Regions from separate parts of the Janthinobacterium sp. Mn2066 genome, predicted to be linked through region 1. Evidence: predicted binding sites of a transcription regulator. Region 1 holds the regulator's gene; the other holds the start of a gene.

Region 1 (7,301 bases):
GCTGAACCAGAAGCGGCTGCCCTTGCCTTCGCTGCTGGTAACGGCAATTTCACCGCCCATCATGTGGATCAGGTGCTTGCTGATGGCCAGCCCCAGGCCCGTGCCGCCGAAGCGCCGGGTGATGCTCTGGTCGCCCTGCGAGAAAGCGGTAAACAACTGTTCCTGCTGCTGGGCCGTCATGCCGATGCCCGTGTCGCGCACTTCGAAGCGCAGCCATGAACGGTTTTGCTGGCCCGGTTCGTCCTGCGCCAGGCTGACGGCCACCACCACTTCGCCGCTTTCCGTAAATTTGATGGCGTTGCCCGCCAGGTTGACGAGGATTTGCTGCAGCCGCTGGGCGTCGCCCACCAGGCGGCGCGGCACGTCCGGTTCGACGGCGATCGCCAGTTCCAGCTCCTTTTCGCCGGCATTCATGGTCATGGTGGTGGCCAGGGTATTCATCAGCTCATCGAGGTCGAATTCGATCGGCGACAAGTCCATGCGGCGCGCCTCGATCTTCGAGAAATCGAGCACGTCGTTCAGGATGCCCAGCAGCGACTGGCCCGCCACGCGCACCATGGTCAGGTATTTGCGCTGTTCCGTGTCGAGCCGGGTATTGCCCAGCAAATACACCATGCCCAGCACGGCATTCAGGGGCGTGCGGATTTCATGGCTCATATTGGCCACGAAATCGCTCTTCGCGCGGTTGGCCGCTTCGGCCCGGTCGCGCTCCTGTTCCAGCTCGCCGGCGCGCACCTCGACTTCCTGCTGCAGCCGTTCGCGCTCGCTCATCAAGCCATTGAAGGCGTCGGTCAGTTCGCCGATTTCGTCGCGCTGCTGCACCGGGATGGGCGTAAAGCGGCTGCCGCTGACGCGCAGGGCCAGCAAGGTGTCGCGCAGGCGCACCAGCGGCGACAGCAAACGCACGGTTACCCAGCCCAGCACCAGGGCGGCCAGCAGCGAGGCGAAGATACTCCACAGCACCAGCCGGTACAGCACGCCGTCGAACGGTTCGAAGGCGTCATCGACGGGCAAGGAGGCAGCCAGCAGCCAGTTGACCGATTTCAGGCGCTGGAAACTGTTGACGGCCGTCACGCCCTGGCTATTGGTGCTGATCATGCTGCCCTCGCCGTCCTGCTTGAGCAATTGCGTGGTGGCCAGATTGGCGTTTGGCGAACGGGGCTGCAGCAGGCGGCTGGTGTCCGGGTGCAGCACATACAGGGGCACGGGGTCGCGCGTGAGGACAAAATAATAGCCATTCTTGCCGACCTTGGCCTGGCGCAGATGGCCCAGCAGATTGTCCTTGTACAGGCGCAAGACGCCGATCACGATGCCCACTACCTCGCCCTGGCCATCGAGCACGGGAGCGACCATTTGCACGATGGGCAGGTGGCTGGTCTTGCCCAGCATGGGCTCGGTGATCATGGCGCGGCGCGTGCGCATCACCGTCTTGAAGTAGTCGCGGTCGGTCACATCGATGCCATTGCGCGCTGGAACCTGGGGCACGTCGGCCACCACCTTGCCCTGCTTGTCCAGCACCAGCACATCGTCAAACAGGGCCAGCACGGCCCGTTGTTCATAGTAGGTGCGCAACTGGCCGGCGTTCTGCATCAGTTCGGGGGGCTGGTGCTGCGCCGTCTGGGAGATGATGTCGAGCAACATCTGCAGCTTGTCGTCGAGTTCCTCCGCCGTGCGCGCGACCAGCGCCGCTTGCTGGCTCAGCAGCACGGTGGTGAAGTCGTCGCGCATGCGCTGCACCTGGATCATGGTGACCAGGGCGATCATGGCGATCGAGGTCAGGCTGGTGGCCAGGGCGACTTTTGCTTTGATGCCGAGAGGTTTCATGATTTATTTTCCTATCAATACCCTGGCTTGGCAAGCAATCAGCCTGTGCCTTTTCGCATTGCGGTGCTGGCGAGTACGGCGCTATAGCGAGGTTCCACGATGTTGCCATATAATTAAAGGATGGATGTCGCTATTTGTACTGTTTTTCGCTGAAATTGTCGCATGGCAACGTACTATGCAGTAAACTTGATGTTGCATTTTTCTAAAAGGTACAGACATGACTGAAGCGCTACTTTCGCCTATTCCACCCGTGGTTTCCGTGGAGGCGTTGCGCGCGCGCTGCTCGACGTGCAGCATGCACCAGCTGTGTTTGCCGATGGGCCTGGATGTGGGCGACATGGACCGCCTGGACCAGATCATCGGCCGCCGCCGCAAGGTGCCCCGTGGCGCTTCGCTGTTCCGCATCGGCGATGCATTCCAGAATCTGTATGCAATACGCCTGGGGCACTTCAAGACGTACCAGATCAATCCGGGTGGCGAAGAGCAGGTGACGGGATTCCAGATGGCCGGGGAACTGCTGGGCATGGACGCCATCAGCGCCGACCGCCACCATTGCAACGCGGTGGCGCTGGAAGACAGCGAAGTGTGTGAAATCCCGTTTTCCAGCCTGGAACAATTGCTGGGAAACATGCCGACCCTGCTGCGCCATTTTCACCGCATGATGAGCCAGGAAATCACGCGTGAGCAAAGCGTGATGTTGTTGTTGGGTAATATGCAGGCCACGCAGCGGTTTGCCGCCTTCATCGTCAACCTGGCCTCGCGCTACGAAGCGCGCGGTTATTCGGGCAGCAATTTCCAGCTGCGCATGTCGCGCGAAGAGATCGGCAACTACCTGGGGCTGACCATCGAAAGCGTCAGCCGTCTGCTGTCGAAATTCAAGAAGGAAGGCTGGCTGCGCGTGTCGAACCGCGAGATCGAGATCTTGCAGCCAGCAAAGTTGAAAGCCATTACGGCCGGTACCGACAACTGCAAATAGGTTTTACAGCTCTTCGTCGGCGCGCAGGGTAATCGCGCGCTGCACCGGCCAGCTCCAGATCCCCGACAAGCGCCACTCGCGCTTGTCGTTCTCCACCAGCACTTGCCAGCGGCTGCGTTCCAGCATCGGCAACGCTACCGAAAAATTCCCCTGTGCATCGGGCTGCACCAGCAGCCGGATATCTTTTTCCGGCAAGGTGGCGTGCGCCAGGTGCAGCTGCAGCGGCGCCTGGTAAGCCTTGCCGAAGCTGTGCACGGAACCCGTCAGCCGGCCTTGCGCCACGTCATAGGCCAGGCGGGTGTCCATGGCCAGGTTGCTGGCGACTGTATCGCGCCGCAAGTCCTGGTTGATGGCCTTGCCCTGCTTGTAATAATCGCCCACCACCAGCGCGTCGGGTTGCGTAAAGGCGATATAGCCCATGACACTGCCGACGATGACGGACAATCCAGGGCCCACCATCAGCAGCCAGGGCCAGCGGTGCTTATACCAGGGAGCGACGGGCGCCTGTAGCGGCGAGGGATGGGACATGGTTTTTCCTTTTCTTTAGCGCGGTACAAAAAACACCGCTTTTTCATGGACATGCAGCGAGGCGTCGTCGAGCGAAGTCAATGCAATGCCGATTTTGTTCGAGCCTTTGTCCCCCACGCCGTGCGGCGCGCGCAGGCGGATCGGCCAGGCCAGCGTTTCCGTCGGCTCGACGGTTACTTCATCGCGCGTGAGCAGGGTCAAGCCGGGCAAGCCATCGACCGTGATGCGGTAGGTCTGGCGCTGTTCCGACGTATTCATGATTTGCAGGCGATACACGTTTTCGATCATGCCGTCTTCCACTTCGCGCCCCAGCGAACCGCGGTCGCGGATCACGTCCAGTTTCAACGGCGTGCGCAAGAGCAAGGAACTGCCGACGGCGATGGTGATCAGGGCCAGGATGGCGGTGTAGACCAGCACGCGCGGGCGCATGGCGCGGCGGCGTATTTGTCGTGCATCAAAGTTGTTGGCCAGTGCATGGTCCGTGCTGTAGCGCACCAGTCCGCGCGGGCGCCTGATCTTGTCCATCACGCTGTTGCAGGCGTCCACGCAAGCGGCGCAGCCGATGCATTCATATTGCAAGCCCTTGCGGATATCGATGCCGGTCGGACACACCTGCACGCACAGGCTGCAATCGATGCAGGCGCCCAGCTGGGCGTCGCCACTGGCGGTTTTCTTGTTCAGCGCACCACGTGGTTCGCCGCGTTTCGCATCGTAGCTGACGATCAGGGTATCCTGGTCGAACATGGCGCTCTGGAAACGCGCATATGGGCACATGTATTTGCACACCTGTTCGCGCAGCCAGCCTGCATTGCCATAGGTGGCCAGGCTGTAGAACAAGACCCAGAACCATTCCCAGGGACCGAAGTTGAGCGTGCGTACTTCATGCGCCAATTCCTGTATCGGCGTGAAGTAGCCGACAAAGGTAAAACCTGTCCACAGGGCGATGGCGCCCCAGGCCATATGCTTGGCGGTTTTCTTGGCCGTCTTGCGCAAGGACGGGCCTTGCCGGTCGAGCGCCATGCGCGCGCTGCGCGTGCCTTCGATCTTGCGTTCGACCCACATGAAGATTTCCGTGTACACGGTTTGCGGGCAGGCGAAGCCGCACCAGACCCTGCCGGCGATGGCCGTGACAAGGAATAAAAGATAGGCGCAGATGATCAGCAGGGCCGCCAGGTAGATAAAATCCTGCGGCCACAGCACCACGCCGAAAATGTAGAACTTGCGCGTGGTCAAGTCGAACAGCAGCGCTTGCCTGCCGTTCCAGCTCAGCCACGGCAAGCCGTAGAACGCCAGCTGGGTCAGCCACAGGCAAACCCAGCGCCAGGTGGCGTAGCGTCCTTTGGCCTCGCGAGGGTAGATCTGCTCGCGGGCCGCGTACATCTGGATGACTTGAGGTTCGGACATTATTTTGCAGCTGGCTGGGGATTCGACAAGCTCCACACATAGGCCGACAGCACATGCACTTTCGATTCACCGAGGAATTCACCGAAGGCGGGCATGGTGTTGTTACGCCCCTTGCGGATGGTTTCCATGATGGTGTCGGCGCTGCCGCCATACAGCCAGATCTTGTCCGTCAGGTTGGGTGCACCCAACTGCTGGTTACCCTTGCCGTCCGCGCCATGGCAGGCCATGCAGGCGCCGAACTTGGCCTTGCCCAGCACCGACTTGATCGGGTCTGCGGTGGAACCGGACAGGCTCAGCACATAGTGGGCCACGTTCTCGATATCGGCTTCCGACCCCAGCGCTGCACCCATGGGCGGCATCTGCCCGTTGCGGCCGTGCAGGATGGTGGTCTTGATGACGTCCGGCTCGCCGCCGTACAGCCAGTCCCTGTCGGTCAGGTTGGGAAAACCCTTGTTGCCGCGCGCATCCGAGCCGTGGCATTGCGCGCAGTAGGTCAGGAACAGCCGCTGGCCAATGGCCAGCGCCTGCGGATCGGCCGCCACCGTTTTCAAGTCCTGGCGCAGGTACTTGTTGAACAGCGGGCCGTAATCGATTTGCGCTTTTTTCAGTTCTTCTTCGTACTGGCCCGAGGATTTCCAGCCCAGCTTGCCGGCATAGGTGCCCAGGCCAGGATACAGGAACAGATAGGCCAGCGCGAAGACAATGGTGATGTAGAACAGCCACATCCACCAGCGCGGCATCGGCGTGTTCAATTCCTTCAGATCATCGTCCCACACGTGGCCGGTAGTGCCGTCGGCAGGGGCGCCGGGCGCCACCTTGATCTTCGATTGCGAGTACAGCAGCACGCCGCAGCCGATGATGCCCAGCAGGGACAGCACGATGATGTAGATATTCCAGAACTCACTGGTAAAGTCAGACATGGGTCCGCTCCTCTGCTGTCACTGGGGCCGGCTGGTCGAGGATCTCGTCATCGAAGGGCAGCTGCGCCGCCGCCTCGATATCGCTCTTGCTGCGGCTGAAGGTCCACCACAGGATGCCCACGAACGTCGTAAAGGACACCACCGTCATGACGCTGCTGGCGCTGTCGAACAAGTTATCGATTGCCATGCTAATTCCTTGTTTTGATTAATGTACCGAGGCCTTGCAGATAGGCCACCAGGGCGTCTTCTTCCGTCTTGTCTTTCAGCTGTTCCGGCGCGGCGGTGATCTCTGCATCGCTGTACGGATCACCGAGGCGGCGCAGCGCGCGCATCTTCGGCATGATCTCGTCGGGCACCAGCTTGGTTTTCGCCAGCCAGGGGTAAGACGGCATGTTCGATTCGGGCACCACGTCGCGCGGGTTGTTCAAGTGCGTGCGGTGCCATTCATCGCTGTAGCGGCCGCCCACGCGCGCCAGGTCGGGCCCGGTGCGCTTGGAACCCCACTGGAACGGCCGGTCGTAGACGAACTCGCCGGCGACCGAATAATGGCCATAGCGTTCCGTTTCCGCGCGCAGCGGCCGCACCATCTGCGAGTGGCAGTTGTAGCAGCCTTCGCGCACGTAGATGTCGCGTCCGGCCAGGCGCAGCGGCGAGTACGGTTTCAGGCCGGCGACCGGTTCCGTGGTGCTCTTCTGGAAGAACAGGGGAACGATCTCGACGGCGCCGCCGACACTGATCACCAGGGTGACCAGGGCGATCAGCAGCCAGGGGTTTCTTTCAATCCATGCGTGTGAAAATTTCATTTGTCTGATGCTCCTGTCAGGCGTGCGCCGCGTTCAGTTCGGGGATGCGGGCGACGGGCAATTTGCTGCCGCGCAAGGTCATGTAGGTGTTGTAGCCCATGATGCACATGCCCGACAGATACAGCAGGCCGCCGGCCACGCGCACCACGTAGTAGGGATAGGTCGCTTTCACGCTCTCGACGAAGGTATAGGTCAGGGTGCCGTCCGGGTTGACGGCGCGCCACATCAAGCCTTGCATCACGCCGGCGATCCACATCGCGGCGATGTACAGCACGATACCGATGGTGGCCACCCAGAAATGCATGTCGACCAGGCGGGTGCTATACATTTTGGTGCTGCCCGCCAGGCGTGGCAGCAAATAATAAATCGAACCCATGGTGATGAAACCTACCCAGCCCAAAGCGCCGCCATGCACGTGGGCCACGGTCCAGTCGGTGTAGTGCGACAGGGAATTGATGGTCTTGATCGACATCATCGGACCTTCGAAGGTGGCGATGCCGTAGAACGACAAGGAGACGATCATGAATTTCAAAATCGGGTCGGTGCGCAGCTTGTGCCAGGCGCCGGACAAGGTCATGATGCCGTTGATCATGCCGCCCCACGAGGGCGCCAGCAATACCAGGGAGAACACCATGCCGATCGACTGGGTCCAGTCCGGCAAGGCCGTGTAGTGCAGATGGTGCGGGCCGGCCCACATATAGGTGAAGATCAGCGCCCAGAAGTGGACGATGGACAGGCGGTAGGAGTACACGGGGCGCTCGGCCTGTTTCGGGATGAAGTAATACACCATGCCCAGGTAGCCGGCCGTCAGGATGAAGCCCACCGCGTTATGCCCGTACCACCACT
Region 2 (2,870 bases), on a different contig from region 1:
GCCAATTGGCCATGCCCACGTCATCGCGGATGGCGGCGCAGGCGGCCAGCAGGCGCTGGCATTCATCGTCACGCAAGCCGGCATTCAAGGTCAGGCGCACCAGCGAACGATTTTTCGGCGTGGCCGGTGCGCAAAACACGGCGCCATAGATGCCGTGGCGTTCCAGCGCCTTGCGCAACTTTAAAGTATCGGGCTCGCTGCCCGCTTCCAGCGCGATAATTTGCTCGCTGCCATCGCTGACGTTGTAGCCGAGCTCGGCCAGGCCCTGGCGCAGCAGCACGCTGTGGCGGCGCAAGGCAGCGCGGCGGCTATCGGCGGCGCGGATGCAATCGAGCGCCGCGTCGAACCAGGCCAGTTCATGTTCCAGCAGGCAAGAACTGAAGATGGCGGGCCGCGAGGCCGACAAAAAATAGCCCTTGAATTGGGCCGAACAGGTGATCAGCCCGGCCCGGCCCGCAAACGCCTTGGCTAATGAGGCCGTACGGAAATGCACGCGTTCGGCCAGTCCCAGTTCCACCACCAGGCCCGCGCCCTGCGGACCGTGCGTGCCCAGCGAGTGCGATTCGTCGACGATCAGCATGCTGCCGCTGCGCTCGGCAATTTCCACCATCTCCAGCAAGGGCGCGACGCTGCCATTCGTACTGTACAAGGCATCGACGACGATGATGCTGGGACCATGCTTGTCCACCTGGCGCTGCAGATGGGCGCCATCATTATGCAAAAACGCATGCGCCACGGCTTGCGCCGACTGCACCCCTTCCCACAGCGACGCATGGGCCTGCATGTCGAGGTAGACGGGAATGCCGGGACCGGCCAGGCTTTGCAGCAAGCCCACGTTGGCGGCCCAGCCCGATTGCGCCAGCACGCATGCTTCGCTGCCGAGGAAGGTCGCCAGCTTGTGCTCGAGCCGGTGCTGGCGGCTGCCCTCCTGCAGGAAGACGGACGACATCAGCATCGCGCCGCCGCCCTGCAAGACTTGCGCCTGCGCCGCCAGCAAGGCGGGTTCGGCAGCGATGTTCAGATAATCATTGCCAGCGAGCATCACCGCGCCAGTCGGCACGGTTTGCCACTGGTGCAAGTGCTCGCCGCCCAGCAGCTTGGCGATGCGCTCGACATAGTGCTCGTCCATGCGCTGGCGGACAAAGGCAGGCAATTGCAGTTCGGCACGGATAGCCGGGGAGGAAATAGCGGTCAACATGAGGGACTCCTGAAGTGGTTGCGGGGGGAATTACCGCGTCCAACATGCGCGAGCCGCATGGCCAGTGATTGATACAGCTCAACGAACAGAGCAATAGCGCTGTTTTCAAAAGGAAATGCGCCGATCATGTTGTACTGATACACATCAATGAGTACCGTCCCCCACCATGACGCAAGCGCAGTCCCCTGCTGGAAAACAATGGCCAGGCAAGCTGCTCCAGCCTTTCCTGCATTTCCACGACGCCCTCGAACACCTGCCACTACGGCGTAAACAGGTGCGCGCGCTGGCCGTCATCGGCGCCGTCGGCATGCCCTTGTATTACATGCTGTGGCACACTTTTTTTCCGCAGGAATACGAATCACTGGCCCTGCGCGCGCTGGCCGGGCTGCTGTTCCTGCCTGCGCTGTGGCCGGCCCGCTTCAGCAACCGCTGCTTCAGCATGTATCTGTTCCTCGGCTTGAGCTTCGAGCTGCCCTTCTTTTTCACCTTCATGTTCCTGATGAACCACGCCTCGACGCTGTGGGTGCATTCCCTGCTGGTGGCGCTGATCGTGCTGTTCCACTTCGATACCCGCATCGCCTTGCTCGCTTACCTGGGCGGCACCGTGCTGGCCTGCCTGGCTTTTGCCGTGCTGGGCGATCCTGCCTTCCTGCTGCAACGCGCGGTGCTGCAGCAACTGCCAGTGCACTGGTTCACGATCGCCGTGCTGTGCGTGGTCAAGGTGGGCCGCCATGTGGGGGCGCAGGAAAAGCTGGCGGGCCTGGCCGCTGGCCTGGGCAGCGTGGCGCATGAATTGCGCACGCCGCTGGTCAGCGTCGAAGCCAATGTACGGGGCCTGCAGCGATGGCTGCAGCAGCGTGCAACGATGGAGTCGGATGCCGCGAGCCTGGAAGCGCTGGCCCGCATCCAGTTCGAAGTGCGCCATATGCACCATATGGTCGATCTGTTCCTGCTCAGCGCCAGCGCCGTCAGCCGCAAGCTCGAAGCGAGCGAGTCGGTTTCCATGCACGACAGCGTGACGGCCGTGCTGCGCCGCTACCCGTTCACCAGCAGCGCGCAGCGCGACATCGTCAAGGTCGAGCTGCGGGCCGATTTCCGGTTTGCCGGCCAGTCGGAACTGTGCGTGGTGATCCTGCTGAACCTGCTGCGCAATGCGCTGAAAAGCATACAGCGCGCCGGCAAGGGCCGTGTGCGCATCGTCATCGATGGTGCGCGCGCCGTGCCGCGCCTGCTGTTCATCGACACGGGCTGCGGCATCGCGCGCAACCGCCTGCCGCTGATCTTCGACCGCTTTTATTCGTATCCGGCGCACAACGGCAGCGGCATCGGCCTGGCGCTGTGCCGGCAAATCATGCACGCCTGGCATGCGCGCATCGACTGCATCGCGCGTGAAGGCGCGTACGCCATCTTCCGGCTGGAATTTCCCCAGCACTATCGTTTCTCCCCCTCCCACCGCCCAAGGTGACCTATGCAACTGCCCGTCTACACCCATCCGACCCTGACCGTGCTGATCGACGACAGCGATTCCTTCCTGAAAAGCCTGGCCTTCCAGCTAGCCCCGTCGCTGGCGCGCAAGACCTTTCACGATACGACAGCAGCGCTGCACTGGTTGCGGCACAGCACGCAGCAGGGCGAGTTGCCGCTGCAAGTCAATTTCGACACGCAAAACCTG

What was found. The regulator FNR, encoded in region 1, switches genes on or off when oxygen is low (the NO sensors DNR and NnrR bind a similar motif). The targets are predictions, from matches to a motif close to TTGATNNNNATCAA.
Region 2: a site for FNR is predicted at 1,267-1,280, ahead of cqsA (alpha-hydroxyketone-type quorum-sensing autoinducer synthase). Genes of this name have one in related genera too.

Annotation. Positions count from the first base shown of each region.
Region 1 covers NZ_JBMOUF010000019.1:59,692-66,992, reverse strand. Annotated here, with positions in the region: gene ACL9RI_RS26700 (response regulator) at 1-1,824, opposite strand, end outside; gene fnr (fumarate/nitrate reduction transcriptional regulator Fnr) at 2,042-2,800, shown strand; gene ACL9RI_RS26690 (FixH family protein) at 2,804-3,328, opposite strand; gene ccoG (cytochrome c oxidase accessory protein CcoG) at 3,344-4,732, opposite strand; gene ccoP (cytochrome-c oxidase, cbb3-type subunit III) at 4,732-5,652, opposite strand; gene ACL9RI_RS26675 (cbb3-type cytochrome oxidase subunit 3) at 5,645-5,839, opposite strand; gene ccoO (cytochrome-c oxidase, cbb3-type subunit II) at 5,841-6,455, opposite strand; gene ccoN (cytochrome-c oxidase, cbb3-type subunit I) at 6,472-7,301, opposite strand, start outside.
Region 2 covers NZ_JBMOUF010000001.1:560,264-563,133, reverse strand. Annotated here, with positions in the region: gene cqsA (alpha-hydroxyketone-type quorum-sensing autoinducer synthase) at 1-1,198, opposite strand, end outside; gene ACL9RI_RS02425 (sensor histidine kinase) at 1,365-2,663, shown strand; gene ACL9RI_RS02420 (response regulator) at 2,667-2,870, shown strand, end outside.